3 regions of the Lysinibacillus sp. K60 genome follow, and region 3 is predicted to be linked to each of the others. Evidence: predicted binding sites of a transcription regulator. Region 3 holds the regulator's gene; each other region holds the start of a gene.
The links. Region 3 encodes LexA, which represses DNA repair genes until DNA is damaged. Its sites were predicted from a motif close to CGAACATATGTTCG; they were not measured.
Positions count from the first base shown of each region.

Region 1 (10,691 bases), on a different contig from region 3:
CTGAAGGCTCTAAATACGCAAACGCTACATCTGTCACAGATGCAATTCCGTTTTCTCGTAATTGCTGACATAAATCATCTAAATTATAGCGGTGTTTTCTCATCTCGCTCTCTAAAATAACACCGTCTTTTACTAATAAAGCAGGGTCACCATCCACTAGGTCACGTATTTTTTTGAACTTTAATGACAAAAAGGCACTTAATATTTGAATAAAGAGCAAAATAATGATAGGTAGTATCGCATTAAAGAGAGGATTTTTATAATCGTCTAGCGCAAAGGCTGCTACTTCTGCAATTAATACAAATACGACCAAATCGATGACTGATAATTCACCTACTTCTCGTTTACCCATTAAACGGAAAACGATGATGATAAACACATACAAAAAGCAAGTTCTAAAAATAATATGGTAATATTCTTCCATATAAACACCCCCATACTATCAAGGTGACCTTACTTATTGTTTTTTATACAGTTTTCAAGGAATAGTCCCTACTTGTTCGTACACACTAACATAGAACTTAGATGCTTATCACAATAAACATGCAAACAAGGTGAGGACATGATAAAAAAAATAATTGTTTTCGTTTTTGTTTATATCCTTTTTCTTATTAGACCTTATCCTATTTACGGGTATCAAGAACAGGAAATACCTATTCTTATGTACCATCATTTAGAGGACAATATAAACAACACTACAGTTATTTCACCCAAAAACTTCGAAAATCAAATGAAATTACTTAAAATGGAAGGCTATCAGGCCATTTCTGCTCAGCAATTATATGATTACTTAAACGACCAAGCACCGTTACCTCAAAAGCCAGTGTTAATTACTTTTGACGATGGGTATTTTAGTAATTATGAAAAAGCTTACCCGATATTGAAAAAATATGATATGCATGCAGAAATCTTTGTGATTGCAAGCCGAATCCTAGAGATGAATGGAAACAATCACTATCCAAATGAAACTGCAAAGATGAATTGGGATCAATTAAAGGAAATGAAGGATTATATTACAATCCAGAGTCATACTTGGGACTTACATTATAAATTACCTTCAAAAAATGGTAAACTAAATGGCGCAGTATTTGGTCCTGGTATTGTGAATGGGCAACTAGAGAGTCAGGTTGAATATGAAGAAAGGGTAAGAAATGACTTTATTCATTCAAGAAAAATAATCAAAGAAAAGTTAGAATATGAACCAATAGCAATAAGCTATCCTTATGGGATTTATTCACCCTCCACCATCAAATTAGCCAAGGAAGCTGGCTTTAAAATGGCCTTTGTCATACAAAATAAACATGTGAAAAAAGGCGATTCCCTATTTACATTAAGCAGAATAACGATTAATGGCAATGATACTGGTGAGGCATTCATTCATAAATTAAAAACTGCAACTGCAAAAAACATCTAAACACAGCCATCCAATATTGTATAAAAAAGACTTACAATATAGCTATCGCCTATTGTAAGCCTTTTCTTCTTTGTTACTGATTGTCATTGACAATTCGTCCAATTGCTTGACGGTCGAATTTCACTCGTACATTGTCAGCAATTTTTAATGTCACTGCTGTGTCTTCAATTGCATCAATAACACCGTGTAAACCACCAATTGTAATGACTTTATCTCCACGTTGCAAACTACTTTGCATATTTTGTGTTTCCTGCTGTCTTTTTTTAGCTGGACGGATTAAGATAAACCACATTGCAACGAACATTAATAATATTGGTGCTAATCCTAATAATTGATCCATAATAGCATCTTGCCCCCTTTCCAAATCTCACTTTTTTAGTATAGACTATTCCACCATTAAAAAGCGATGGACAAGCCCAAAAATTTTCTCAATTACTAATATTTTTTCTATGATTGACAATATTTTGCTAGAAATATTCACTTTTTACAAAGTTTTGAATGATTTGCAAAACTATTGCTATTGATGATGGACATTAGGGAATGCCTAATGTCCTTTTTTAATTTAGCGCATGTAATGATCCTATTTGTCTAGTTTAAAAGTTTTTTGCATCTGGCCCATTAAAGCCGTATTTTTCAAAGAACTCTTCACGGAAATCACCAAGACGATCTTGACGAATTGCCTCACGCACTTGCTCCATCAATTTTAATAGGAAGTGTAGATTATGATAGGATGTTAAACGAATACCAAACGTTTCTTCCGTGCGAATAAGGTGACGAACATAGGCACGAGAATAATTTTTACATGTATAGCAGTCACAGTTCGGATCAATCGGCCCAAAGTCACGTGCATATTTTGCATTTTTCACTACTAGACGTCCTTCTGATGTCATCAGTGTTCCATTACGTGCAATACGTGTTGGCAGTACACAGTCAAACATATCAATACCGCGAATTGCCCCATCAATTAAAGAATCTGGTGAGCCAACACCCATTAAATAACGAGGTTTATTTTCAGGCATCATTGGCGTAGTAAATTCTAAAACGCGGTTCATCACATCTTTCGGTTCTCCAACGGATAATCCACCAATTGCATAGCCTGGGAAATCTAGTTCTACTAACGCTTCTGCTGAGCGGCGGCGTAAATCTTCGTACTCTCCACCTTGAATAATGCCAAATAAGCCTTGCTCCTCTGGACGCTGATGTGCTTCCTTACAGCGTTTTGCCCAACGCGTTGTACGATCAACTGATTTCAGCATATAGTCATGTGTCGCAGGATATGGTGGACATTCGTCAAAGGCCATCATAATATCAGAGCCTAAATCATTTTGAATTTCCATTGCCTTTTCTGGGCTCAAAAATAATTTATCTCCATTGAGGTGATTACGGAAATGAACGCCTTCCTCTTCGATTTTTCGGAATTGACTAAGTGAAAATACTTGGAAACCACCTGAATCCGTTAAAATTGGTCGATCCCAGTTCATAAATTTATGAAGTCCGCCTGCTTCTTTGACAATATCATTACCTGGACGAAGCCATAAATGGTACGTATTAGACAGAATAATACCGGCATTCATCTCTTTTAATTCTTCTGGTGACATGGTCTTCACCGTTGCTTGTGTGCCCACCGGCATAAATGCTGGTGTTTCAAAGGAGCCGTGTGGTGTATGAACGATGCCAAGACGTGCTCCTGTTTGTTTACATGTATGAAGTAGTTCATATCGAATTGCTGGTTGTGTCATAAAATAAATAATCCTTTCTTATCTGAAGTAAAAACAGTACTCCGATTTTATCCACTATTATTTTTTGGGACGTATAAACATTGCATCACCAAAACTAAAGAAGCGATATCTTTCTTCTACAGCTTGCTGATAAGCACTTAAAATGGTCTCACGAGTGGCTAGCGTACTAACAAGCATAACTAGTGTTGATTTTGGTAAATGGAAGTTTGTGATTAACCCATCCACCACCGTAAAATTGTAGCCTGGATAGATGAAAATAGACGTCCAACCTTGTTCTGCTCGCACTTCTCCCTCATATTTAGAACCAATTGTCTCTAATGTACGAGTAGAGGTTGTCCCAACAGCTATTACCTTGCCACCGTTACGCTTTACGCGATTAATTGTATCTGCTGCTTGTTCTGTAACACTATAGAATTCCGCATGCATTTCATGGTTCTCAATCGAGTCTACACTAACGGGACGGAAAGTGCCAAGGCCTACATGTAGCGTAATAAAGACAACCTCTACGCCTTTAGCCTTCACTTGAGCTAATAGCTCCTCTGTAAAATGCAGCCCAGCTGTAGGCGCTGCAGCAGAACCACGCTCTTTGGCATAAACGGTTTGATAACGATCCTTATCCTCTAGTTTTTCACGAATATAGGGAGGTAACGGCATTTCACCAAGTTGCTCTAAAATTTCATAAAAAATACCATCATACTGAAATTCAAATGTACGTCCGCCATGTTCAAGCTCACCTGTACATGTAGCTGTTAATAAACCGTCACCAAATGTGATGACTGTTCCTACCTTTACACGCTTTGCTGGTTTTACAAGTGTTTCCCACTCATCTGTACCAGCCATTTGCTTCAGTAGCAATACTTCTATATGTGCACCTGTTTCTTCTTTTACACCCATTAAACGAGCAGGTAAAACTCTTGTATCATTTAGTACAAGACAGTCTCCAGCATGTAGCTCGTCTAATACATGAGCAAAATGGTGGTGCTCCACTTTATTTGAGCCCGGTGTCACGACCATTAATCGACTCGCTGTACGATCGACTAATGGTGTTTGGGCAATAAGCTCCTCTGGTAATTCAAAATCAAAATCTTCTACACGCATGAAAATAACTTCCTTCTTTATGTTTGTTGGGGATACTCATATCCAAAATGTTCGTAGGCTAAATGAGTCGCTACTCTTCCTCTCGGGGTACGTTGAATAAGGCCAATTTGCATCAAATAAGGCTCGTAAACATCTTCTATCGTAACCCGTTCCTCACCAATTGATGCAGCAAGAGTATCTAAGCCTACTGGGCCTCCTCGGAATCGCTCAATCATATTGGTTACAAGTTTATGGTCAATATGATCAAGCCCTCTAGGATCTACTTGTAACAGCTCTAGTGCTTGCTGTGCAAGACCCTCCGTAATCATACCATCTCCAAGCACTTGTGCATAATCTCGCACTCGTTTCAATAAACGATTGGCAATTCGAGGTGTTCCACGTGAGCGTCTCGCCATTTCCATTGCTGCTACTTGCTCTATTTCTACCTCAAATAAATGTGCACTTCTCACAACAATTTCAGCAAGTGATTGGTCATCATAATATTCTAGGCGCAGCAACACACCAAAGCGATCTCTTAGAGGAGCAGATAGGGCACCCGCTCTTGTTGTTGCACCTACAAGGGTAAAGGGAGGTAAATCAAGTCGTACAGAACGTGCTTCAGGACCTTTTCCTACCACAATATCTAAGCAGAAGTCTTCCATTGCTGGATATAGTACTTCTTCAATAGCACGGGGCAGGCGATGAATTTCATCAATAAATAAAACGTCTCCAGGCTCTAGTGAACTTAGAATAGCTGCCAAATCTCCTGGACGCTCAATCGCAGGGCCACTTGTCATGCGTACGTTAACATTCATCTCATTTGCGATGACAGCAGCTAGGGTCGTTTTACCAAGTCCTGGAGGTCCATATAACAACACATGATCTAAACTTTCTTGGCGAAGCTTTGCCGCTTCAATGAATATTTGTAAGTTTTCCTTTACTTTATGTTGCCCAATATACTGGGCTAATTTTTGAGGACGTAAAGATAACTCAAACTGCTCATCATAGCTGCCTGCTTCACTTGCCATCATACGTTCAGACATGCACCTTTCCTCCTTTCCTTATTTTAATTTTAGCAGTAGTTGCAATGCTTGTTTCATAAAGGCATCTGTCGTTTCAAGTTTATCGTTATCCTCTAGCTGTGGTTTAATTTTTTCTAGCTCTTTTTCAGAATAGCCAAGTGCCATTAAGGCAAGTAAGGCCTCTTCTAATTCGTGTTTATATGCATTCACACCAAACAAAGGTAACTCATCTTCTGCACTAGGTAACTCCAGTGTATCTAATAATGAACCAAGTTTGCCCTTCAAGTCGAGGATCATTTGACGTGCTGTTTTCTTACCAACTCCAGGGAATTTCACTAAAAACGCTTCATCCTCTCGTTCAATTGCGCTAATAACCTGTTGTGGATTACCTGTAGCTAAAATCGCTAAAGCGCCCTTTGGTCCTATTCCTGAAACTAAAATAAGCTTACGGAATAACTCACGCTGATCTAGATTAGGGAAGCCATATAAAACTTGTGCATCCTCTCGTACATGCAAATGAACATATATCTGTTGTTCAAGGGCAGATGTTCGAAAAGCAAATGGATTGGGCGTATTAAGTTGCCACCCAATCCCCTGTTGTTCCAGCACAATAAATTCAGGTGTAATACGAGTAATTTGTCCTTTTAAATAATCATACATCTATAATCCCTCACAATCATCGTCTTCGATTATAGCATATAGCGAACGAATGCTCGACAAAAAGTAGCGTCGAAACGCCGTTCGCAGACAAAAATGACCGCCAGTTGACGGTCATTTCTTGACAAATCTATCAATATCGTACCACAGTTTTGGCCAATAGGTGAGGGCTCGTTTTGTAAACGGTACTAAATAATCTAAAAATACTAGCTGTTGCTCTAGTGGTAAATCTATAGCAAACAGCCATTCTCGTAATAACTCATTCGGATATTTTAAGCGATGAAGCTTTCTTTTATCCAGTCGTTTCAGCTCAGGTAACTCTGCAAAAATCTTTCCAAGATCATAATCTACAGCAGGTAACACACGATGTAACCATAAAATATACTCGTCATCCGCTTCACCAAGGTGTGCTAAATCAAAATCAATTAAACGTAATTGTCCATCGGAGCACCATAAAAAATTATGATGAACTACATCCCCATGCAATAGCGTAATCTCTTTTTCAGGTGCATCTTCCAATGCAATCAATTGTAATGACTTATCACTATAATGCAGTATTTGATCAATTTCTTCTTTCGTTAAAAATGTTCGAAACTCATTTCTTCTACTTTTAAAACGCATATGACGCATTTGCCATTTTAAAAGCTGTGAGTAGGTATGCAAGCCTGGCATGCGCTGCCAAGCAATCTTTTTATGTGTATCATGTAAAGCGATTAATAGTCTAAGAGATTCCTTACGATCTTTTTTATGCGCAAAGTTAGCACCGTGGCTTCCTTCTTGCCACATTTGCACAATTAACTGCTCATCATCGCTCTGAACTAATGGTAGGATCAAAGAAGGTTCCATACGTCCCAATTGGCGATGAATGGTTCTTACCTTCTCTGCAATTTCCACTTGCTTTGCACGTTTGACAAAATAATTTTTCGATCGATACTTATATTTCCAAATATTTGGCTTTACTTCTTCTACAATATATGCTTTTTCACCATCGATAAGGCGTCATCCCGCCTGGGAAATAATGCGGTGACATCCAAGGACCTGTTGCTGATGGGCATGGTGGTGGCGGGCAATGACAAGGGTCCATTTGCCAATTTGGCATCATCATTGGTTGTGTGCCACAGCCACAAGATTGACCCATGTTCATATCAGGCATCATCATTGGTTGTGTGCCACAACCACAGGATTGACCCATGTTCATATCAGGCATCATCATTGGTTGTGTGCCACAACCACAGGATTGCCCCATATTCATATCAGGCATCATATCCATTTGTGGCTTCATTTGGTGATCTTGCGTATGGAAGAATGGTGATGTGGACTCTAAAAAGTCTTCCATTCCACCAACTTTATGATCTGGCATGTCATAGGACATTGGCTGCTGTGGCATCGTATAATGCTCGACCTGCGGCTGCATTGGCATCGGCCACCACATCTGATGATAGATCGGCTGATGGCAACTTGAACAATGTGGTACGGCAGGCATTTGTGGCATGATATGCATTGGTGGATGTGGTGCTGGTTGTGGCATTGGCTTCGGTTTAGCTACAGGTGGTGGTGGTGGTGGCGGTGTAGGTGCTGGCGGCGGTGGTGGCTGTATTTGTACAGGTGGTATTGTAACATTTTGCTCCATTTGTGGCATCACCAATTGCTGGTGCCAATTCATTTCCACAGGCTGCGGTACCCACATCGGCTGTTGTGGCATCTGCATTGGCATTGGCATCGGTATTGGTATCGGTATCATTTGTGGTTCTGGCATTGGCATAGGTGGTGGCGGTACAATTGGCGGTGGTGGTGGCATTGGTCGCTGTACCTCTTTTTTAGGACTTTCCTTTGGTGTCTCCTTATGCACTTGTGTTTCCTTTTTCGGCATTTCTTTATGTGAATCTCTATGCGGCTCTTTGTTTATTTTTTCAGGCAATATAATTTCCATGCCTGGAACAATATAATCTGGGTTGGCAAGATGGACATTGAGCCGCTTCAAATCTTCAAACGAAATGCCGTACTCTTTCGCAATCTTCCACAATGTATCTCCCTTTTGAACAATATGAATACGCAATTTTTTCCTCCCTTCCTCTCTACGTATCATATGTTCAATGTTTCATTTGGATACAAAAATTTCAGCAAGTTAGAAAAGCTTCATGGTACACTAATTCATAAGGAATACGGATTCCTTTATTACGAGCAGGGGTGATCTCTTATGAAAAAAATGTTAGGCGAAGAACGCCGACTGCAACTATTAGCGCAATTAAAAAAAAATAAAGCACCTATAACTGGGACAGACTTAGCTAAGTTCGCCAATGTTTCTAGACAAGTAATCGTCAATGATATGACTTTATTAAAGGCAAGAAATGAGCCTATTATTGCTACAAGCCAGGGCTATCTTTATATGCATCAAGAACAAATACAGCAAACCGTTGAACGAACATTCCCTTGCTTGCATACATCAGAGCAGACAGAAGATGAATTAATGACGATTGTAGACTGTGGCGGAACCGTCAAAAATGTCATTGTTGAACATCCGATATATGGTGAACTGACAGCCTCAATCATGGTATCCAACCGCCATGAAGTGAAACAATTTATCGAACGTGTGAATGCAACACAGGCCAATTATTTATCTGCTCTCACTGGTGGCATTCATTTACATGTCATCACAGCACCCTCTGTTGAAGTTTTAACATTAATTGAGCGAGCTTTACAAAAAAAGGGTTACTTAGTGACAGATCAATGAATAGCAAAAGCACCGTCTGAAAATTAATTTCAAACGGTGCTTTCTGTTTTTAAGGCAGGTATTGTGTCGTAAGCACGGGTATTTCTCTTCTCTCCGCAACTATTGCTCCCTTAAAGGCGGCAATTTCCCTATCAGGATAGAAATCTTTGTCGTTGCTCGGGCGTAGGCAATAAGCATTCACTTTTTTTCCCAAACAAACGATAGCGTTGCTTTGCAAATAATCGATATAATGCATTGCGAATAAATGGTGGTACAAGGATGAAGGCATAGAAACAAGGCCACAATCCATCAAATTTACGGCAAATGTTTAACGCAGCGGTAGATTCAACAGACACTTTCCCTTGTTCAATAAGAATTACACTATCTATATTCTTTGGAATATGATATTGAGTGAGGAGCGATTGACCAACCTCGCTTTGCAGCGATGCAAATTGAAAATAGCCCGCTTGATCATGTTTGATGATAAATTGAACAGTGCTATCACAAAAATTACAGACACCATCGAATAAAATAATCCCCCCCATCTTCTTTCCTCCTCCTTCACATTACTATGCTTCGTCTGATGTTACATAAGTAAAATAGGTACCTAGAGATTTTACTTTGCAACCTAGCGCAGCTAATTCTTCCATTGCCCCACGCATCATCGGTTCCTTTTCATCTGCTAATACATCAATCATAAAGAAATAATCACCTAATCCTGTTTTTAATGGACGTGATTCAATTTTACTTAAATTTAGCTGACGCCATGCAAAAACAGAAAGCACCTGATGTAATGCACCTGAACGATCTGTTGGTAAGGTAATCATAAATGTTGTTTTTGCTTGCCCATCTGATAGCTCTTGTGGCAATCGTTTATTTTGCTTAGATAGTACATAGAATCGTGTATGATTAAAATGAAAATCATGGATATTCTGCTCCACTATTTCAAGACCATACTTTTCCGCTGCGGCTGCATTACCAACTGCCGCTATACACTCTTGTGGATTCTCTGATACATATTTCGCTGCTGCTGCAGTTGAAGTTGTTTGATGTAATGGTACATGACTAAAACGATAAAATAAATATTTATGACATTGAGCTAGTGCATGCGGATGAGAAAAAACACCTTCGATTGACTGCCAATCATCCTTCTGCGCTTTATTGACCATTAAATGCTGCTGAATTTTCAGTAATAACTCTCCAGTTACATAAAGTGTTGCCTCATGGAATAAGTAATCTAATGTTAATGATACAGAGCCCTCTAGCGCATTTTCTAGCGGCACGACAGCTAAATCTACCTTTCCCTCTGCAACAGCCTCTATACATTCTGGAATCGTGGCACACGGTACAAGCCACTCATTTGGAAAAGTAGCTTTTGTTGCTAAGTATGTAAATGATGCTTCTGGTCCTAGATAGGCGATTCGATTTTCCCATTGTTGCTTTGTCATTGCATTTACCTCCTTTATGGCACAATAAGGAGCAGTCCCTCGTGATGAATAACGCTTGGGACAGCTCCTTATTTGAGCTTTGTTATCGTATCTTTACCCATTGGGGTTATTCAACACGATGTTTGTCATTTTGTCAAAAATTAAAGGATTGAACACTCTCTGTGTTTATAATGCTCCAGAACTAATCACTTCCGCTGATTCCACAAAATCTAAGCGTTTTAATTGCTGGATAAGATCATCAAGATCACAGGTCATGCTTGTTACATCTAATGACAATGTAACATTCGCACGTCCCTGAATAGGGATTGTTTGATGAATCGTTAAGACATTACAATGTGTAATTGTCACCGTTTCTAAAAGCTTGGCAAGTGTTCCTTTTCTATCTTGAAGCTGTAAAAAGACTGTTAAAATGCGTTCCTGCACAATTGAATGAAAAGGAAAAACCGCATCACGATATTTGTAAAACGCACTTCGCGATAAATCCACCTGCTTTACCGCATCCCAAATGGAAGATACTGAACCACTTGACAGTAAGTGTTTCGCCTCCAAAGTTTTTTGCATTGCATCCGTTAAAACATCCTCACGAACTAAATAATATCGCTGATTCGCAACATTCTTCATACG
Region 1 covers NZ_JAASJR010000002.1:67,886-78,576, reverse strand. Annotated here, with positions in the region: gene HCH28_RS04170 (DUF421 domain-containing protein) at 1-424, opposite strand, end outside; gene HCH28_RS04165 (polysaccharide deacetylase family protein) at 563-1,414, shown strand; gene yajC (preprotein translocase subunit YajC) at 1,488-1,754, opposite strand; gene tgt (tRNA guanosine(34) transglycosylase Tgt) at 2,008-3,153, opposite strand; gene queA (tRNA preQ1(34) S-adenosylmethionine ribosyltransferase-isomerase QueA) at 3,211-4,251, opposite strand; gene ruvB (Holliday junction branch migration DNA helicase RuvB) at 4,269-5,273, opposite strand; gene ruvA (Holliday junction branch migration protein RuvA) at 5,292-5,912, opposite strand; gene HCH28_RS04135 (phosphotransferase) at 6,024-6,857, opposite strand; gene HCH28_RS25300 (LysM peptidoglycan-binding domain-containing protein) at 6,892-7,965, opposite strand; gene HCH28_RS04125 (transcription repressor NadR) at 8,107-8,640, shown strand; gene HCH28_RS04120 (thiol-disulfide oxidoreductase DCC family protein) at 8,772-9,164, opposite strand; gene pheA (prephenate dehydratase) at 9,189-10,067, opposite strand; gene HCH28_RS04110 (ACT domain-containing protein) at 10,233-10,688, opposite strand.
Region 1: the regulator LexA is predicted to act here: its motif matches at 5,955-5,968, upstream of ruvA (Holliday junction branch migration protein RuvA).

Region 2 (10,691 bases), on a different contig from region 3:
CCATTTAAGGCATCCACACCTATTTCATTGATGTCTCCTTGGATATCGATTGAAGTTAATCTGTTTCCAAGAAATACCCCATCTTGAAGTGAAGTAATGCCTGCAGGTACTACTACAGTAGTTAATTTGTTTCCAGTAAATGCATACCCCTCTAGAGTTTTAAGGTTTTGCGGTAGAGTGATAGATTGAAGGTTGTTCTTATAGAATGCACTATTACCAATTGACGTCACTGTCTCAGGAATTACAACGCTGTTTAGCTTTACAGTTGATTGACCTTGAGCAACTTGTGTACTCTCACTAACAGGCTGGAATGCATTTGGTGCAATTCGTGTTACCTGTAACCCTTCTATAGTCTCAGGAATTATAATGTCTACTTCAGAACCCCAGTACCCCTGAATACTGATTGAGTTATCTATTGTTGAATAAATAAATGATGGGTCAAATGTCTTCACTGTTTTGTTCCCTGTTTGGTCTTCAACATAAATAGTGTAAGGTGTCCCCTCAGTTACAGTGAACTCGTGATTTGTGTTCGATGATATGTCAGTAATTTGACCATTGTTTAAACCACTTGTGAAGAAGCTAACTGGTAGGTTCTTACCCTTAGCATACTTTACAGTTTTTAGGTTAGATTTATTGAAAATCGGTTTTACTACAGCTGATGTTTTATCCTCATTTACTGTGTAAGGGGTTTTCACCTCTAAATCTACTGTATCAAATACAATAGGAGTTATTGAATCGTTTATTACTTTAACAGGTGAGTTTGAGCCGACTTTTACATCTGAAGTAGTTCTCACATGTAGAAAATAGTTTCCGTCAGGCTTACCCATTAGTGACACCATACCATCATACATAGGAGCATCTATTACCCCTGCATATTGGAAACTTTCATTACCCTTTAGTGTTTCTGAGTCCGTTACGGTATAGCGTATATTTGTAAAATTAGCAGATATATCAGCACCTAAGGAATCTCTAGATAAAGACAACATATAGATCTCTTTAGCATGCTCAGATTTCTTGACAGTTAATTTTGGTGGTGCATTGTATACTGTGTAAGACGGTTCATAAGAACTTTCAATATAAGTTTTAAAATTACCAGTGTTACCAAAGAACTGTGGCGTAACATTTGCAGGTTTACCAAAAATGTTTGATCCGAGTATTTCTGTACCACTATTGTCGTATAGTACAGTCGCAAGGTTTTTACTCCCTAAGAATGCTCTTGCCCCAATAGTTTCTACACTTCTAGGGATATACAGACTACTTAAGTTGTTTTCAAAGAAAGCCTGCTCACCAATTATAGTTAAACTCCTCGGTAATGCTATTGTTGTAATTGGACTTCCTGCAAAAGCCATAGTTTCAATTGTGTGCAACGTAGAGTCAGGACTGAAATTGATTGTAGTTAACCTGTTACGGAAAAATGCTTCCCTTTCAATTGTTTTTACAGTAGAAGGGATAGTTATAGATGTTAAGTAGTTACTCTCAAAAGCATTTGCCATTATTTGCTCGATACCCTCGGGAATAACAACTGTCTTTAAATCGTTCTTGGCAAATGATTCAGGCGCTATACTCTTCAAGTTTTTTGGTATAGTTACTGTCTCTAGATTATTAAATGCAAATGCTCCTTCATTTATTGTAGTGACTGAGTTAGGAATTGCTATAGACTTTAAAGCGTTACTATTGAAAGCTTCATAATCTATGATCGTAACGCTGTTTGGTATATTTATAGACTCCAAAATATTCATGTTGAATATACCCTGTTTTAGGTGTGTGATACCACTAGGTAGTTTTGCAGTTGCTATACTATTCGTAGAAAACGCATACGTACCGATATCAGTAACTGAATCAGGGATATTAATACCAGTTAAGTGGTTGCTTCTAAATGCATTATCTCCGATTGTAGTTAACGTTGAAGGTAAACTTACTGTTTCTAAAGTACCCCCAGAAAATGCGTCAAACTCTATCGTTTGTAACCCCTCGGGTAACACTAAATTTGTTAGCTTATGCCCCTCGAAAGCTGAGTAACCAATATTTTTTACAGTATTCGGTATAACAACGTTTGTTAACTCTAAATATTTAAATGCTCCTGCACCAATTTCTGTAACAGGTTTACCCTCGATTGTACTCGGAATCTCAATGGACTTTTCAGTACCCGTATAGCCAGTAATTTTTACTGTAGAACCCTGGACTACGTAACTGAAAGGAATTGCAGCAGTTAAAGATTCAAATATGAACCCTTGACTTTTTACTGCCGTCTCGAAAGATGTACCCGAATATCCCTTAAACACTGTGGGCGATGTAAAACCATAAATGCCTCGCCAATCCCCAAAGGTCGCATTTTTATTGCTACCTCTATAAATAATTTCTTTTAATCCTGAGTTTGCTGAAAATGCACCACTACCTACATTAGTTATATTTTCAGGTATCTCTACATTTACTAAACTGTTATACGCAAATGCGCTTTCGTCAATATTTGTGACACTACTAGGAATATCTACAGCTGTTAATTTGTTATCAAAAAAAGCAAAACGTCCTATGTCTGTCAAACCTTCATTAAGGCTAACACTTGTTATCTGATTACGCGCATATGCTTCCACACCAAGACTTTTAACATTGTTTGGAATATCAATCGTTGTTAATTTATTATAAAGAAAAGCTTGATCTTTAATAGTTGTAACAGTGGTTGGTATTTGCACAGATGTTAAAGCTAAATCCTTGAATGCTCCTGCACCTATACTTATAACAGGTTTTCCACCTATAGTAGTAGGGATTACTACATCCTTACGTACCCCAATATATTTTTTGATTTCAACACCACCTGAAACACTATTAACTGTAAAATCAGATTCAGGATTAGGTGTAGCTGCCTTTACATCTTGAATACCGGCTCCCATTGATACTCCAGCTACTAAAGCTCCTGCTGCTACAGCTGAAATGAATAGTTTTTCCTTTTTACTTGTTTGCACTTTCTTCTTACTTTCTTTTTCTTGTGACAAAAATATTCAGCTCCCTCTCTTTTCTTTATTGGACATTTTCAAAGGTTGAAAATAAAAAAAAGAAGCACCAAAATAAATGCACAATACGTGCACTTATTCGGTACTTCCGAATTTTGTTAATTCCGTTATGTTTTTTTGTATATTTGCTTCAAAAACCAATACTATAGAATCAAATATACAATTAGTATATAAAATATAATTATCCTAATCAAGAAAATTGTTGAAAATTAATTTAGATATAATCGTCTAAATCAACTGAATCTAATTCTATATAATGTTCCGATATCGTTTGGAATGATTTATGGCCAGTTTGTCTTGATATGATAGCTAGATCAGCTTTATTTCGGTGCATACTGGTAATTTGCGTTTTTCTAAGAGTATAAATTACATGAAATTCCCTCTTGCGAGACAGAACATTTGTGCGTAAAATAAAAAACAAACAAACGTTCTTATTTAAGTAACCCTAAAAAGTAAAACTGCTTGTTGAGTATTATGAAAAGGATGATATTTAAATGGATTACTCTTCTCTTCCCAATGGTGAAATAATGTGTATAGATATGAAGTGCTTTTACGCCAGCTGTGTTGCGATGTTACATGGGCTAGATATTTTAAAAACTCCAGTTGCAGTAGTCGCAAACTTTGACCAACCAGGCAGCATTGTGCTTGCTGCATCACCTTTGATGAGGGAGAAGTTCAAAGTCAAAACTAGCAGTCGGCGATTTGAAATCCCGAAGCATCCAGATATTAAACTTTTTGAACCAAAAATGTCTTTCTTCATAGATATGTCAATGGCAATCACCCGACTTATAGCAAAATATGTCCCATCAGATGCTATACATGTTTATAGCATTGATGAGAGTTTCGTTGACCTTTCTGGCATCAATACATTATGGGGATCTCCTGAAGAAGTGGCGAAAGAAATACAGAAAGCTATTTATGATCAATTCCGTATTCCATCAGCAGTTGGTATGGGACCAAATATGTTGTTGGCTAAACTAGCATTAGATCTTGAAGCTAAAAAAACTGGGTTTGCAAAGTGGACTTATAATGATGTTCCAACTAAATTATGGCCAGTTCGCCCCTTATCTGAAATGTGGGGAATAGGGCGACAAATGGAAGCAAAATTGAATGCTATGGGGATTCAAACAGTTGGCGGCTTGGCCAACTCTGATTTAAATGAATTGGAAAATAAATTTGGCATTATTGGGAATCAATTGTATTTCCACGCATGGGGTGTAGATCTTTCAACTTTAGGAGAACCGTTAGTTAAAAATAACGCCCTTAGTTTTGGAAAGGGCCAAATGCTAATGAAAGATTATCATACTAAAAATGACATAGCAGTTGTGGCCTTAGAAATGTGCGAGGATGTTATGAAACGTACTCGCGAAGCGGGTTATGTTGGCAGGACAATAAGTTTTGGTTTGTCTTATAGCAAAAATGCAATGACTAAAGGATTTCACAGATCTAAAACTATCGACATCCCAACTAATGAAACTTTAGTTATGTATAAAACTTGTATTGAATTACTCGATGAGTTTTTTGCTGGAGAGCCTGCTCGACAGTTGGCAGTAAGAATTTCTAACTTAGAACCTGCTCGCAGCATACAATTAGATCTATTTGATGAACATAAAGAGAAAAGACAAATTATTGGTCATACAATGGATGCAATAAGAAATAGATTTGGATCAGTTTCTTTATTAAGAGCCGTTTCATATACAAAGGCTGGAACAGCTATTAGTAGGAATTCATTAGTCGGAGGGCATTTGGCTTAAGGAGGAATTAAAGTGATTGATAGAAGTGCTGTTAAATGGAACTCAATGATGCTACCTGAACATTTACAATGTATTAAAGAATGGAGGCAAGAAGAGAAAATTAATAACAAAGCGTTAAACAGAACAGATGTATTTTATGATCAAGTAGAAAGTATCCCTTCTGCTTTTTCAGAGGACGAAATGTATGGTGAATAGTAGTCAGAGAGAAATGCTTCATAAATACCTTATTCTAGATTTTGCAATTAGATCGTTACAACGTGATTATAATTCATTTGAAAATCTAAAGATGAAAGCTGTGTTCCTCCCTTTAATTGATTCTCTATTGAAGACCTTAAGACAAGATTATTTTCATTATAAGAATAAATTAAAAGTACAAAAAATCAGAGTTGTATGTTGGTACAAAATAGACGAGTATTTTAGTGATATTCAAGTTGCTACAGCTGGAAATGATGAAATCTTCCGATATGCAAATCAAGCTATAAAAACAGAAGTAGAAAATTTAATTCAATTACAATTAAAAGAGTTGTGTCAGTTTGTTAATTGAACTGACACAACTCTAATTTTCAAATTCCCCCTCATATTTACTTCTTTTATTGATCAAATCCTGTATTAGTCACATCCCCCACCTCCAGAGTCGCCTGAATAACTGGAATCGTTAGATGACGAGTAATTACTTCCAAAGCTAGAATTCCCAGTATCAAATACAGAGCTTTCATCACATCGATTGTTATTATCCATACTCACTGATGAAGTAAATAGATGACTAGTTGTTGGACTCCATATATCATTACTTCCACCCTTTACTCTATCATTCTCTCTCTTATTAAATGCAATAGCAGCACTTCTTAGAGAGCTTTGAGAACCTGGGCTTTGAGTGCTTTTGACATTTTTACTTTCAGTATCCATTTTACTAAATTCATCTACAGCAGTTTTCATAACATTAGTTGATTGTAGATTCGTTATTTCCTCACTACTTTTACTAATATTCATTGAACTAACAATTTTACTAAAAGAGCTATTTTCAACATGTAAATCCTCATTATCTAACGCATTCAAAACAGAAGTCTCTTCTGAATAATCTTCAAATTGGCGTAATTTATATCCCCGATATGCTTTATAACCATGAAAAGCACTTAGAATTGTAATTAATCCTAAAACACTTACTCCAATTATTGTAACAATATTCATCTAATCACCCGCTTTTCTAGACTATCTCATTTTCATTAAATTTAATTTCTAAAGGATTGCTAGGACCACCTTTTATGAAGGGGAGATACTCTTGATTTATAGTATAAATACGATTACATAAAACAACTAAGTCATCATATCCATAACCGCTTCCATCAATAAACAATAATGAATTCATAGATTCATCTAAGAATTCAATACTTTTATAATATGAGTGGCTTTTTTGTTCATCTACAACATCCTGATCGATAAATGCAATATCACTAAAGTTCAGCTCAATTTCCTTAAATTTTGATTTATAAATTAAGCGGTCAAAGTAAACATCAATAGTATCTTTATAAGGCATTGGAACAAATTTCAGTAAAAAGAATGTTAAAAATATAATTACTGTAGAAACTAAATATCCTAGTTTTAAAAGAGATAACATGTAAATCTCTATTACAAATATAGATGCCTTCCACAGTAATAAAGTTCTAAACAACCAAACTTTCTTGCGACAAGGAATAGTAAAATATACTTTCGCTTTTTTCATAGTGGTACCTAGTGAACAGTCCTAACGAGTGATTGTAATTCACTCATAACGTTTAGACTCGTATGCAAATTAGGATTAAAAACTATTTTTCCAGCTGTTTCCCCTTTAGGTTGGAAATCCATTAACCCAATAATCATAAACTTTCTAGTGGATTTGCTTTTACTTTCTTCATATCTTAATCGTTCCTCGAAATCTTTATTTACTGGCCGTACAAGTTTTTCAATTAATTGATTGGATTGTTGTAGATTTTTTTCAGCAATTTGCTGCATCATTGGCAATATACCCACACTCTTTTTTGGAATAAGTTGAACACCAACCACTTTAAAAGCTCTTTTCTCCAATTAGTAATCCTCCTTAGAATAAAAAAAGAACCTCAAACGTTTAGTTTCCTAGACGTTAAAGGTTCTTCCTTCATATCGTTCGTAAATTTTTAATTATTTAAATTATATTACATATATTATATATTGTCTATAGTCTATTCTTTTAAGGCTATTTAGAACCTTTAGGGACTTATAGAACACTATTTAATTCAATTACTTCTACTGGAACTTGTTTTGGTTTAATATTTAACCAATCCATTATTATTTTAGGGTATTTCTGTTTATCTTCCTCTAACATAACATCAAATCCGCAAAATTCTAATATTTGACTGACACTCTTTTGATACTTTAAAGCGCTATGATCATGAACATGAGGGCATAGCCAAAGCTCTCTGCCAAGTTGATCACATAGTATTACTTGGTAAACTCTATCATTACCAAAAAAGTCATGCCAAAGTTCAAGTGAACCATTGCTTGTAGTTAATGACCAATCCTCACATTGCTTTGCCGCCGTGGGGACACATTCAGAAAATTCATATGCTTTTACAATTATCATAGTTCGATATTCATTATTGTCCATGGCTTATCTTCCATAAACAAGGTATCGTTTTCTTAATTCCTCTTTACCTTGTATACCTTTCTCATTCTCTAGCACAACTAACTTGATTCCAAGACCTTCACATACTTTTTCCGCTAAGTCAACACCGATATCATAGATAAGCTCCCTTTGACCTTGAAAAGTAAACTCCTTTTTCACTCCAAATAAATGGTGGCTGACAAGTTCAAGACCAGGGTATGCTGGTACTGCTCGTTCAACCCCTCTCTTTGTAAAAACAAAAAGCGGGGTACCATTCTTATCTTTTGGTAACCTTGTTAAATCTTCCAGCGGCTCTGAAGAAAATGCCCGCTGCCCTCCGTAGTTATAATAACTGTATTGAACGTTAATATTTCTAACAAATATATCCCCTGATTTACATGCCATTGCATCTGTTGAATTTTGAGGATATGTTTCTTTATTAGAGATCATGCATTTAGATTGATTAGAATCAAAATAATTACATAATGAACATGTATATATAATTTGGCGAATATTCAACACCTTCTTCTTAGTTTAATAAATAAGACCTTTCAGTTTACATATTTGTAGTTAGTTCAGTTTAATACAATCTATTTAAATCTCCGTTCGATTCTTTACTAGCTGTTGAGGTACATGTTCCTTGCAATAAGCAAACTTAATCCCGTTTATGCTCAATAGTAGTTCCTCATTTTGAGATAAAGGTTTCTTGCATTTTATACAACTTCTACCCTCTGATGGCATTACACTGTGTATATTAGGATCAAAACCTTCAATTACTAAGCTTTCAGTAAACGGAGGTACATTATTCAACTGCATTATTCCTGGATTTGACGACCAATCTCTGTATTGTGCTAAATCATACCACCCCATTTTAAACTTATCACAAGCATCTCTAAAAGCTTCTGATTCAGCAGTCATAAGAGCATTTTTAATCGATGTAGTTTCGTTTTTCGTAATTTTAGCTATCCCTAATCCCTGTCTTACTGCATCAACAAGTGTTATTTCTCCTTTAACCAGTACAAAATAATTTTCAAGATTAAAAACCGGATCACCAATTACTCTCCAATGCCATTGTGATTCAGCAACTTCTTCTAAACGGGACATATATACCTGAACAGGAATATGACCTCTTTTTCCATCGTTACTTACTTTAACTGTCCCAGGAGGAAAGGGCCTTCTTAATTGTTCTGCAATCTCTGCATAGGTTTTCATATTTCTAACCCCTCCTTTTTAAAGTTTGTAGAAATTCATTAATAATTTTATTACAAATTGGAGATGTACTAATAATCACGTCTCTAGCCCAGAGTGAATTTAGATGAGGCATCTTTTCAAGCATCGCTTGATAACACTTTCTTTTTAGATAAGAGACTATTTGATTAGGACTTTTAGAAGGATCACCTATGCACTTTAAACTTATATAACAACTTCCAATTTCCTCAATTTCAGCCTTCATAATTCCATTCTCTTGTGTATTCCGCAATGATTGTTTTACTAGCTCAGCAGCTTCACGATCCTCAAATATATTCCTTTTATATCTCGTTACAAATACCATGTAATAAATTAGTTGGTTGGGTTCATGTCTTAAGTTCATAAAACAATTGTAGCAGAAATATACATTTACTGCTACATTCTTTTTAAAAAATAAGGTTATTCCCCATATTTAGGGAATAACCTTATTTTAAGAAGTCAGTACTTTAATTATTGATGGGCCAACCTTCATTAAACACCAGAGAAGCGGAACGCCTAAGAATATCCCATAACCTATACGCTTTCTACCTGGTATACGGCTGGCATGATGTAAAACTGCTACTCCAATTATGAAAACTGCTACTAATAAAGGTTGTGTAACTCGAACAATACCTTCATATAGTTTTGTTCCAGCTATCTCAAGAGACGGAACAAAAAGCATCAAACCAAGTTCTGCATCTGGTGTAGCAGGTTGTTTAAATACATAATACAGAAGTAGAACCGGTCCATGGATTACAGCTAACAATCCGATTGGCATAAATACAGTTAATACATAGGCTAGTCTACGTTTATGAGGATTCTTAAAAGCATATATAAACATAAAGATTCCAAATAAAAATCCGACGCCACATATAAATGTAAAAATTAATTGGATGTAGTAAACTCCTATTAATAAAGGCTCTGTTGCATCAATGCTACCAAGCATAATTCACCTACTTATCTTCAATTAATTCTATAATATCCCATACTGAAGAGTGGATATAAGGTAAATCATTATCTTTTTCATTGTCTGAATGATTATGTGACTGTTCTATCTTTTTAACAATTAAATTTATGCGTACTGGTTTTTTTAAGTCTTTATAGTAAATATCAAGAACTACTCGAACTGCTTTTGATTCCATTACCCACAAACTTCTAATTACTTCAATTTTTTCGATTTGTCCATTTCTTGAGATTCTATTCATCGACTCATCTATTTTTTCAAATTTCTCTTGTAAATCCAATTCAGGAAAATCTTTGTTTAACAATTCAGGATTTAGCGTTGAAATGAATAAGTCTGCATTGTTGGTGTTTGCAGTAAAGAAGAAATAATTAATAACACTTTCTATTTTGCTTCCATCTATAGTGGGAACGGTATTTTCAATTTCCTTGACTCCATCAAATGTTTTTGATTTTTTTTCAAACTCTTCAGTTTGTAATTCAAAGTCTTCCCAAATGGTTTTATTTCCAATTTCACCTTTCGTAATTTCAGGTGTAAAGTAGGCCTTGTAAATAACAAAGCCTACTAAAAAAACAATTAAAACTGAAAGTACTTTAAACCATGTCTTCTTAATAATATTCTCTCTTATAGCTAACCAAATAGCCTCTTTTATTTCCCGCATGTTATACACCTTCTATTTTATTGGTGGTGTTGGAATCCATTTTATCGGATTTCGAGGATTTGTTGCTTGTTTAACAAAATATGGTTCATGAATTTCGAAGTGTAAATGTACACCATACGCCCTTCCTGTTTCACCCATAATACCAATCTGTTGTCCTTTTTTAACAGTTTGACCGACTTTAACATTGTATGATGCTAGATGAGCATATAAAGATTCTACATCTTTTCCACCAATTACATGTTTTACCCTGACAATAGTTCCATAAGTACTTAGAGGTCCGACATATGACACAACACCATCTGCAATAGTAACAATTGGAACGTTTTTTCTTCCACCAGCACCAATGTCAATCCCATAGTGGAAGCCATCATTACGTCCACCATATGGAGATGTAATTTTACCCGTAGTAGGATATGTAGTATCACCAGGAGCAACAGAGATTGGAGCTGAAGCGCTACCTAAT
Region 2 covers NZ_JAASJR010000009.1:119,733-130,423, reverse strand. Annotated here, with positions in the region: gene HCH28_RS18685 (leucine-rich repeat protein) at 1-2,990, opposite strand, end outside; gene HCH28_RS18680 (Y-family DNA polymerase) at 3,503-4,762, shown strand; gene HCH28_RS18675 (hypothetical protein) at 4,775-4,957, shown strand; gene HCH28_RS18670 (YhjD family protein) at 4,947-5,306, shown strand; gene HCH28_RS18665 (hypothetical protein) at 5,372-5,950, opposite strand; gene HCH28_RS18660 (hypothetical protein) at 5,967-6,482, opposite strand; gene HCH28_RS18655 (hypothetical protein) at 6,491-6,823, opposite strand; gene HCH28_RS18650 (hypothetical protein) at 6,993-7,382, opposite strand; gene HCH28_RS18645 (hypothetical protein) at 7,386-7,898, opposite strand; gene HCH28_RS18640 (hypothetical protein) at 7,974-8,591, opposite strand; gene HCH28_RS25485 (transposase) at 8,596-8,970, opposite strand; gene HCH28_RS18635 (hypothetical protein) at 9,058-9,552, opposite strand; gene HCH28_RS18630 (hypothetical protein) at 9,560-10,228, opposite strand; gene HCH28_RS18625 (peptidoglycan DD-metalloendopeptidase family protein) at 10,241-10,691, opposite strand, start outside.
Region 2: the regulator LexA is predicted to act here: its motif matches at 3,427-3,440, upstream of HCH28_RS18680 (Y-family DNA polymerase).

Region 3 (10,691 bases):
TGTGGCATACAGCAAAAGCATCATTGAAGCTGGTGGAATTCCATTGATTATTCCAATTGGGATAGAAGAAGAGGCAGCACAGATTTTAGCCCTTACAGACGGATTATTATTATCTGGTGGTCATGATGTGCACCCATTTCTATTCGGGGCTGAGCCTTCATTAAAGCTTGGAAAAATTCATCCAGCGCGAGATACGATTGAGTTAGCATTAATTGAAGCCGCATTCCAACGGAAGATGCCTATTTTCGGGATTTGTCGAGGAATTCAAATACTAAATGTTGCTTTAGGTGGTACTTTATATCAGGATATTGATAGTGATCATTTTAGCACTAAATTACTTCAACATATGCAGCAATCAGGTCGAGCTGTAGCTACCCATTCTGTTCAGGTTATTGCTGACAATCTTTTAGCGACTATCGTTGAACAAGAGAAAATAGCAGTGAATTCATTTCATCATCAAGCGGTGAATGTTTTAGCAGAAAAATTAAAAGTAGCGGCAAAATCTAACGACGGTATTATCGAAGCGGTAGTTCATGAGGAGATGCCATTTTGCTTGGCTGTTCAGTGGCATCCTGAGGAACTAGCCATAGCAGGAGATGAGGGTGCGCAAAAGCTATTTTCAGCCTTTGTGGAAGCGAGCTTAAAATTTAAGAAGGAAGCTTAGAAGAGGCATTGTACAAAGAATCCAATCGTATGTGGATTCTTTTTTTGCGTAAAAAAGAGGATACATGCTCTTAGAAGGAACATAATCCTCAAAACCTGCTTTAATCGTTAATGTACACGTCTGTAAAGACCTACAACTTGTCCTAAAATAGAAACTTGATCGACAATAATAGGTTCCATAGAAGAATTTTCAGGCTGTAAACGGAAATGGTTTTTCTCTTTAAAGAAACGTTTTACAGTTGCTTCATCTTCAGCTGTCATAGCTACAACAATATCCCCATTATTAGCTGTTGCCTTTTGTTTTACAATGACTAAATCTCCATCTAAAATCCCAGCTTCAATCATTGATTCTCCCATAATTTCTAGCATGAACAATTGATCTTCACTTGTGCCGTACGTATCGGGTAATGGGAAGTATTCTTCAATGTTTTCAATTGCTGTAATTGGAGAACCAGCTGTAACCTTCCCGACAAGTGGAACATGGATCACCTGTTGCTTTTGGATGGATTCTTCAGGCTCTAAAATTTCAATTGCGCGTGGCTTTGTTGGATCTCGACGAATAAAGCCTTTTTGTTCTAATCGAGCTAAATGTCCATGAACAGTTGAACTGGAAGCAAGTCCAACTGCTTCACCAATTTCGCGTACTGATGGTGGATATCCTTTAGCTCGTACCTCTTCCTTAATGAAAGCTAAAATGTCCTCTTGTCTTTTCGAAACTTTTTTCATGAGTGCTCACCTCTTTTTTTCTAAAATCATTCTTCTTATTTGATAGTATAACAGAATGCGAACACGTATGCAAACATAGGTTCGAAAAGTGTTTGACAAAAACGTTTGTTCGCTTTATTATGGGAACATACATTCCGAACAAACATTCTTAAAAAGGGGGTAATGATTATGACATGGTTTAAGAAAAACACACATATCTCAATTTTAATAGGAGCTTGTTTATTATTTGCAGCATACCTTTACATTACTGATCCAGGAAAAGTTAGTTACGCAGAAATTCAAATCGAACATGGGGATAGCTTGTGGTCGTTAGCCGAGCAATATCGTGGTAAAATGAGTACTGATGATTGGATAAAGCTTGTAAAAACTGAAAATGAACTAGCAGATATTAAAATTGTAGCAGGAAAATCTCTAGTTATTCCTGTAGTGAGTGATCAAGCCAGTCCCATCAATACTATCGAAATTGCGAGAAATGAACAATGATAAATAATCAACTATCGGCTGTTGTCTATTGTCGCGTAAGTACCGAAAAAGAAACACAAAGCTCCTCATTAGAGCGCCAACAGGAAGAGTTGCTGCGCTATGCTACAGAGCAAGGCTATGCGGTGAAGGGCGTGTTCAAAGATCAACATAGTGGCTATGATGTAGAACGTGAAGGCTTACTAGAAATGCTTGATTTTATAAAAGATAAGAACATTAATGCTCTTTTTGTCCAAGATGAAACTCGTTTAGGACGAGGCAATGCAAGGATGGCTGTATTACATTTATTACAAAAGTCAGCAACTGACGTTTTTTCTATGCGTGATGCAGGCCCAGTCCAATTAAATGAAATGGATACGATGCTGCTTGAAATTTTAGCGATTGTAGAGGAATATCAGCGTAGAATTCATAATGCTAAAATTCGACGAGGTATGCGACGTGCTGTAGAAAACGGTTATCGTCCAGAAAATAATTTATCGAACCGAGGTAATCCGCAGGGGCAGGAGCGTAAAGATCTACCTGTAGAGGAAATTGTGAAGCTACGCAAACGTGGATTTACCTTTGAAGAAATTTCTATAACGCTTAGAGGGTTAGGCTTTGAGGTAAGTAAGGCGACTGTACATCGTCGTTTCCAAGAGCACCAAGAAAGATTAGCAGGAAAATAATATTCCTGCTAATTTTTTTTCTGTAAAAAACTACTGAAGGGAAGAAAAGCTTTCGATGATAACATGACTAGGCAGTTGGAAAGGGTGCTCTTTATTTATTCGATCATAAAACATGATGCCATTTAAATGATCGATTTCATGCTGTACAACGATGGCCCCATAGCCCTGTAACTGTACAATGATTTCATGTCCATCGATGTCATAAGCTTTGACTTTAATTCTCTCATATCTCGGTACAAAACCAGGAACAGGTCGATTTACAGATAGACAGCCTTCTCCCTCCGGTAGATAAATCATATTGATGGAATGACTTATTATTTTAGGGTTAAAGAGCATCATTTCTTGGTCATCAAAGAGTACAGCAAACATTCGTTTATCTACGCCAATTTGATTAGCAGAGAGTCCACTTCCAGGGCGAAGCTTATATTTTTTTGCTAGCGTTGGATTTTGGCTATTTTTCAGATATTGTAGCATGGCTAGGAGGGTATTTCGATCCTCAGTGGTCACTGGTATCGACACTTCTTGAGTTTGTTTTCTTAAAATTGCCGAGTGTTCTTTCACGAAGTCCTTCATTGTAATCATATAATTTGGGTGAAATTTAGTCATAAATAAACACCTCATCAATACGGCTATTAAGAACCTTAGCAATCTTAAAAGCTAATTCAAGAGTCGGATCATATTTATCATTTTCAATGCTATTAATCGTCTGTCTCACAACTCCACATTCTTTTGCAAGTGCAGCTTGTGTAATGCCTAATTTTTTTCTTAAAATTTTGATGATGTTCTTCAGAATTATCCCTCCATTTTGTCCAAAGTATTAGACATATACAATGGATGTCCAATTAATTGGACATTTCTTAGTGAAAAACAAAACAGTCAATTAAAGGGTAGAAATGGATTTCCGTTGCAGGCTACTTGCTTTCCTGTTGGCGAGCACTAAATCGCTTCCTCCGCTACCGCTCCGTTTAGAGTTTCGCCTGTTTCGCTATCCCACGGGAGTTAAGTAGCCCTCCACTCCAATCCATAAATATTTATCTTTTTTAGCAAATGTTTTCAGATAAAGTAAAGGTGTTCACTACTCTTTATAGAGGGGGGGACACGCATCACTTTTCCACATTGAAAATAAAAATCCCATCCCCCTAAGAATACAGATATTGGACTATTTGATTGCTCTGCTAGTATGAAGTAAAGACATTTTGCAGAATGGTTGATTGGAGAGGAGCCAGCGTCACAGATGAGACCCTTGAGCGAACGTAAGTGAGTAAAGCTGCGAAAGGACACTGGCGGAACGGAAAACACCGCTCGCCTTGTTAAAAGGTCTCATTCTACTAATGACATCATCTTTTTTCAACAACATGAAATGCCCGATTAATTGGACATTTGGGTTTTAAATCCTCACTTAATACCAATTTTCATCAAAATTTAGCTCTAATGCATGCCCAAAACAAATACCGAAAGGAATAAAACCTCTTCCTCTTGCTGTAATGATATTGCCATCTTGTACCACTAGTTCATCTGAATAGTTGTGAAGCTCAAAGCACCCTAACTGTTTCATACCATCAAAAGGTAGTCCTACTGTATATTTTTTGTTTTTTAAGACACCTGCTTTTGCCAAGAGGTAAGGGGAGCTAGAAATACTGGCAATCATTCCTCCTTTTGCAGATAGATAACGAATGAAATCTAGTAAGCTCTCTTCAAGTTGTAATGTAGAAATATCCATACAGCCTGGTAATAGTAGACTATCAATATCGTCAAGCTCTATTTCATTCACGGATAAATCAGCTATACAATTTAAACCAGCTCTTCTCTGATAGGTTTGGTATTCGATCCTAGTGTGATGATGGGTTTACCGCCTTGCATTAATATGGACAAAGCAACACTCAATTCATATTCACTAAATTGTGGGTATAATAACACCGCAGTTTTCTTCATTTCATACACCTCTTACCTTTAGATCGTTCCATTCTTCCTCTAAAATAGCGTAATAGTATTCATCCCACCAAGTCTCTCCATGAGGTATGCATTTTTTAAAAAATCCTTCTTGGCGCATCCCGATTTTCTCCATGACTCGGTAAGAAGCAATATTCTCTGGCTGGCATGTGGCAATAATTCGATGAAGTTTCATTTTATTAAAACCGTGATCTAATAGGGCCTGAGCAGCTTCAGAAGCATAACCATGATTGTGATAGGCAGGATTCATAACCCATCCAATTTCATACGTATGGTCGCCAAAGTATTTGTGGAAAACAAGATGACCAATGACTCGCTGTTGTTCACGTAAAACAATGGCGAAATGTTTTGCTTGCTCGTTACTATTCTCTGTTATGAAATGTTGAACCTGATCTTCATTCAACACACCCTCTGGCATATAGTGCATGACTGTTTTATCTGACATATAGCTATAAACAGCCTGCCAATCTTGGGCTTCAAATGTTCGAATAAGTAGTCTAGGTGTTGTGATGTTCATGGTAGCTCCTCCTATTATCTATCAAATTTTTCCTATTATTATTAGTTATACACCTCTAACTTCTGGAAGTCATGTAAAGAATGGCTAAGAAGTGTTTTTAAGGGTTGGTATAACTGCATTTTAAGGGAAACCATGCTATACTTTGCATACTGAGGTCATTAAGCTAGGTACTGAAAGGTGTGTAACCATGTTATCAAAGGAAAAAATTAACCGAATTAATGAATTATCTGCTAAAGCGAAAAGCGGACAATTAACAGAGGAAGAAGCAAAGGAGCGCACAGCGCTTCGCAAGGAGTATTTAGATACGTTTAGAGCAACGATGCGAGATACGATTGAAAACGTTAAAGTGGTCGATGCAGAAGGAAATGATGTAACGCCTGAGAAGGTAAAACAAGCGCAAAAAAATAAATTTCTAAATTAATGTGACACAATTCAATAAAGTATGTATGAAAACGCAAATAGTATAACAAAAGCATTGTTTTCTAAAGCAATGTTGACTAAACTGTAAAAGAACAATATATAGGACGAGAAAGGATGTCACAATATAATGACTCAACACGCGGATCTTTTAGCAATTAATGCTATCCGAACTTTGTCAATCGATGCTATTGAAAAAGCAAATTCTGGTCACCCAGGTTTACCAATGGGAGCAGCGCCAATGGCTTATACGCTTTGGACAAAACAATTACGCCATAATCCAGCAAATCCAAAATGGTTTAACCGTGATCGTTTTGTACTGTCAGCAGGCCATGGTTCAATGCTTTTATACAGCTTACTTCACCTTGGAGGCTATGGTTTACCAATGGAAGAAATTCAAAACTTCCGCCAATGGGATTCATTAACACCAGGACATCCTGAATATGGTCATACAGTAGGGGTAGAGGCAACAACTGGTCCTCTTGGACAAGGAATCGCTATGACTGTTGGTATGGCAATGGCTGAGCGCCATCTAGCGGCTACTTACAATAAACCAGGTCATGACATTGTTGACCACTACACATTTGCGTTATGTGGCGACGGTGACTTAATGGAAGGTGTTGCAGCAGAGGCGATTTCATTAGCTGGTCACTTAAAACTTGAAAAATTAATCGTGCTTTACGATTCTAATGATATTTCTTTAGATGGTGACTTAGAAAAGTCATTTTCAGAAAACGTTCAAAAACGCTTTGAATCTTATGGTTGGAATTATTTAAAAGTGGCAGATGGTACAGATGTAGATGCTATTAATGCAGCCATTGAAGAAGCCAAAAAATCTACTGGCAAGCCAACATTAATTGAAGTGAAAACAGTGATTGGTTTTGGTTCTCCAAATAAATCTGGTAAAGCAGATTCTCACGGTGCACCTCTTGGTACAGATGAAGTTGTCTTAACGAAGGCTGCCTATGAGTGGGCACATGAACCATTCCAAATTCCTGCAGAAGTTTACGATACATTTAATGCGGCTGCTGAAGTGCAAGGCGCACAGCCAGAGGAAGCTTGGAATGCAAAATTTGCTGCATACAAAGAAGAATTCCCAGCGTTAGCAGCTCAATTCGAGAAAGCGATGAATGGTGAATTACCAGAAGACTTTGCTTCTGAGTTACCAGTATATGAAGCAGGTAAATCTGTAGCAACTCGTTCTTCTTCAGGCGATGCAATTAATGCTATTGCGAAGAAAACTCCTTCATTATTTGGTGGTTCAGCTGACCTTGCTGGCTCCAATAAAACAACGATGAAGGGTGCAGGAGATTTCTCAGCAGACGACTATGCTGGACGTAACATCTGGTTCGGTGTTCGTGAATTTGCAATGGGTGCTGCTATGAACGGAATGGCTCTTCACGGTGGTTTAAATGTATTCGGTGGTACATTCTTCGTATTCTCTGATTACGTTCGTCCAGCAATTCGTCTATCTGCATTAATGGGTCTTCCTGTCACATATGTATTCACACATGATTCGATTGCAGTAGGGGAAGATGGTCCAACACATGAACCAATCGAACACCTTGCATCATTACGTGCAATGCCAAACCTATCTGTTATTCGCCCTGCGGATGCAAATGAATCAGCAGTTGCATGGGAGCTTGCAGTAGCAGCAGAAAAAACACCAACTGTTCTTGTATTATCTCGTCAAAACTTACCTGTTCTTGACGCCTCTATTGAAACAGTACGTGAGGGCGTAGCAAAGGGTGCTTACACAGTGTCTCCAGCTACAAAAGAAGTGGCAGATGCTATTTTAATTGCAACAGGCTCTGAGGTTTCGCTTGCTGTCGAAGCACAAAAAGCATTAAAAGCAGACGGTATAGATGTAGCAGTTGTTTCTATGCCATCTATGGATCGCTTCGAAAAACAAGACGCAGCTTACAAAGAATCTGTTCTACCAAAAGCTGTTACAAAACGTCTTGCAATTGAAATGGGAGCATCATTCGGCTGGCATAAATATACTGGCTTTGAAGGCGATGTTCTAGCAATTGATAAGTTCGGTGCATCTGCTCCAGGTGAATTAGTAATGGAAAAATACGGCTTCACTGTTGAAAACGTAGTAGCAAAAGTGAAAGCACTATAATTTACAACAAATACCACAACACTCAGCGGAATAAACATCAGCTAAGTGTTGTGGTACTTTTTTTAGCGGCAAACATAGTCATGTAAAAACTCAATAGGAAGGGTGAGCGAATGAAGAATTATAGCGTTGTGTTATTTGACTTAGATGGAACATTATCTGATCCCAAAATAGGAATCACTAAATCAGTGCAACATGCTTTACAGAAGGCGGGCATCATGGTGAATGATTTGGATGAACTGGAACCATTCATCGGACCACCCTTACAAGTATCTTTTCAAGAAATCTATGGATTCAATGCTGCACAAATAACGCAAGCAATTAGTGATTACCGAGAACGATTTACGGAAAGGGGAATGTTTGAAAATAAACTATATGAAGATATTCCTGCTTTGTTAGCTCATTTAAAGCAACAAGGATATATACTGACTATTGCCACTTCAAAACCAACTGTCTTTGCGGAACAAATCGTAAAGCATTTTCAGCTAGAGTCCTATTTCGATCTTGTTGTAGGAAGCCACTTAGATGGTTCCCGGTCTGACAAAAGTGAGATTATTAAAGAAGTGCTTCAACAGTTTGACTCCTATCCAAAAGAGCGATTTATTATGGTTGGGGATCGAAAATATGATTTAATCGGAGCTCGGGAAAATCAAATCGATGCCATCGGTGTGACATATGGTTTTGGGTCACTAGAAGAATTAAAAAATGAAGAGCCTACATATATTGTGGACCATGTAAATGATCTCCTAAAATACCTCTAAAAACACGAAAAACTGCATGTCAGCATGCAGTTTTTTTATGTAGGGTTATTTAGCAAGTCCATTTTGGAATGCGTAGACGACGGCTTGTGTACGATCTTGAACTTCTAGCTTTGCTAGAATATTACTAACATGTGTTTTTACTGTTTTTAAGGCAATATATAGCTCATCAGCAATTTCCTGATTGGCTTTACCCTGGGCCATTAACAATAATACTTCCATTTCACGTTCAGTCAATTGTTCGTATAGTGGCGTACTATTGCCGTGGCGCATGCGGTGCATCATTTTGGAAGTGACCTCTGGCTCTAATACCGTTTCGCCACCCATCGTTTTTCGAATAGCATCTGCAATTTGTTTGGCATTAGATGTTTTTAAAATATAGCTTACCGCGCCAGCCTCTAAGGCAGGATATACTTTATCATCATCTAAAAAACTAGTCACCATCATGATTTTTGCTTCAGGCCATGCTGCTAATATTTCCACTGTTGCCTCTGCTCCTGTCATAACAGGCATCACATTATCCATTAAAATAATATCAGGCCTTAGCGCTAAGGCACGTTCCACAGCCTCTTTACCGTTCTCAGCCTCACCTACAACCGTAATATCTGGCTGTGCTGAAAGATAGGCTGACACACCAATCCGTACCATTTCATGATCATCCACTATGAGCACTTGTATCATCGACATTGACCTCCTCCTTTTGTAAAGGAATTTTAACCTCTACAATTGTTCCTTCACCAGGCACTGATACAATTTTATAGGTGCAGCCAATTTCAACTGCTCGTTCAGCTATATTTTGTAAACCGTATGATGTGGATTTATCTTCCTCCACATCAAAGCCTAAACCATTATCTTGAATTCGTAAAATAGCTAAGTCGTCTCGTGCCACAAGAAGTAATTCCACCTCACTTGCTTTGGCATGACGCAGCGTATTGGAGAGAGCCTCCTGTGCAATACGAAATAAATGATCTTCCTCTGCTTTAGTTAAGGCCATTTCTTCTAATTCATATTCTATATGGAAATAAACTTTTTGCTGAAGTTCAATAATTAATTCCTCTAAGCCTTGTGCCAATGTTTTATTGTGTAAAGCTACAGGTCGTAAGTGTAGCAGTAATGCACGCATTTCTAGCTGTGCCTGCTGAACGATTTTCTCCACCTGTTTTAAGCTAGTAGCATGTTCGTCATTTTCAGTTAATGCAGAGAGTAACATAGAAGCAGCAAATAGTTGCTGTGAGACAGAATCATGTAGTTCTCTAGCTAGTCGTTGGCGTTCAGCAATAATACGCTCCTGAATAATTTTATCATTGGCCTCAGCCCGTTCATTGGACAAGCGCTGTAGACTTTTACGTTGCGTATCGATTAATTCACTCGTTTGGACAAGTGCCTTTTTTAACGATTTCGGAAGAGCTTCTTTTTTAGGAAAAACAAAATCAGGCTCGATCAGTTGTTTCACTATTCGTGTTGCCTGCGCTTCTCGTGCCCTTGCCGTCATACTAATCCAGCTGGCAAACAGGAAGCTAAGTATAAACAGGCTAACTATGATGATGCCACCCAGAGGGATATTATCGTAATTCTGCTGCCATAAGGGCTGCCATGTTTTTTCATCAGGATTGCCCCATAGTGCAACAAGAAGACCGAAAACAGCACTCATTAAAACAAAAAATAATGTAAATAATCTTGAGATAAAGGCAATCATTTTCGTAGCACCTCCAAATCTCCAAGCCAGGTTGCGACATGAATAATCAGTACACGTTTAGCATCCTCAGGGTTGCCGTCTGAGAAAGTAATACTTTCATTTACTATACGTTGCGGCCCTACATGTAAGCAGGTAAGCTCACCAAATAACGTCGTATACTGTAAACGGAATGGAATTTCATAAGGAACATAAATTTGAACTTTACCAATACCTTGTCGAATTGTAATAAGACTAGTGCCAGCTGGTAAAATCGTTTGCGTTGTATCGATGGTAATATCTCCAGCGAGGCGCTGAATTTGTACATCTTGCCATTTATAAGCTTCTATAGGCGCTGGCATTGTACCAATTAAGTCATTTTTAATCGCAGGGAGTTTTTCAAAAAGCTCTGCGCCAACTACTTTTGGCTCGTTTTCTCTTTGCAAGTATTGATAGAGCATATATAAGAGCATGATGACGATAAATAAACGTAAGCTCCACATCGTGAACAAAGCAATGGCAATAAAGAAAATTCCTGTCCATTTAAAAAATCGAACTTTTTTGGAAAAACTTAAATAAAGAAGTACAGCCCCAATCAATAAACAGAAGGCGCCACCATTATTAAATATAGTTAGCTCCACAAAGACGAGTAAAAAGAAGCAAAGAACCCAAAATGTGAGCTTATTTGTTGTGAAATTTTGCATGAGGGTCACCCTTCCTT
Region 3 covers NZ_JAASJR010000003.1:40,966-51,656, forward strand. Annotated here, with positions in the region: gene HCH28_RS07485 (gamma-glutamyl-gamma-aminobutyrate hydrolase family protein) at 1-664, shown strand, start outside; gene lexA (transcriptional repressor LexA) at 772-1,389, opposite strand; gene yneA (cell division suppressor protein YneA) at 1,558-1,872, shown strand; gene HCH28_RS07500 (YneB family resolvase-like protein) at 1,869-2,534, shown strand; gene def (peptide deformylase) at 2,565-3,140, opposite strand; gene HCH28_RS07510 (helix-turn-helix transcriptional regulator) at 3,133-3,324, opposite strand; gene HCH28_RS07515 (DJ-1/PfpI family protein) at 3,934-4,305, opposite strand; gene HCH28_RS24980 (hypothetical protein) at 4,326-4,466, opposite strand; gene HCH28_RS07520 (GNAT family N-acetyltransferase) at 4,468-5,001, opposite strand; gene HCH28_RS07525 (DUF896 domain-containing protein) at 5,189-5,422, shown strand; gene tkt (transketolase) at 5,549-7,543, shown strand; gene HCH28_RS07535 (HAD family hydrolase) at 7,654-8,301, shown strand; gene HCH28_RS07540 (response regulator transcription factor) at 8,347-8,979, opposite strand; gene HCH28_RS07545 (sensor histidine kinase) at 8,954-9,994, opposite strand; gene liaF (cell wall-active antibiotics response protein LiaF) at 9,991-10,674, opposite strand.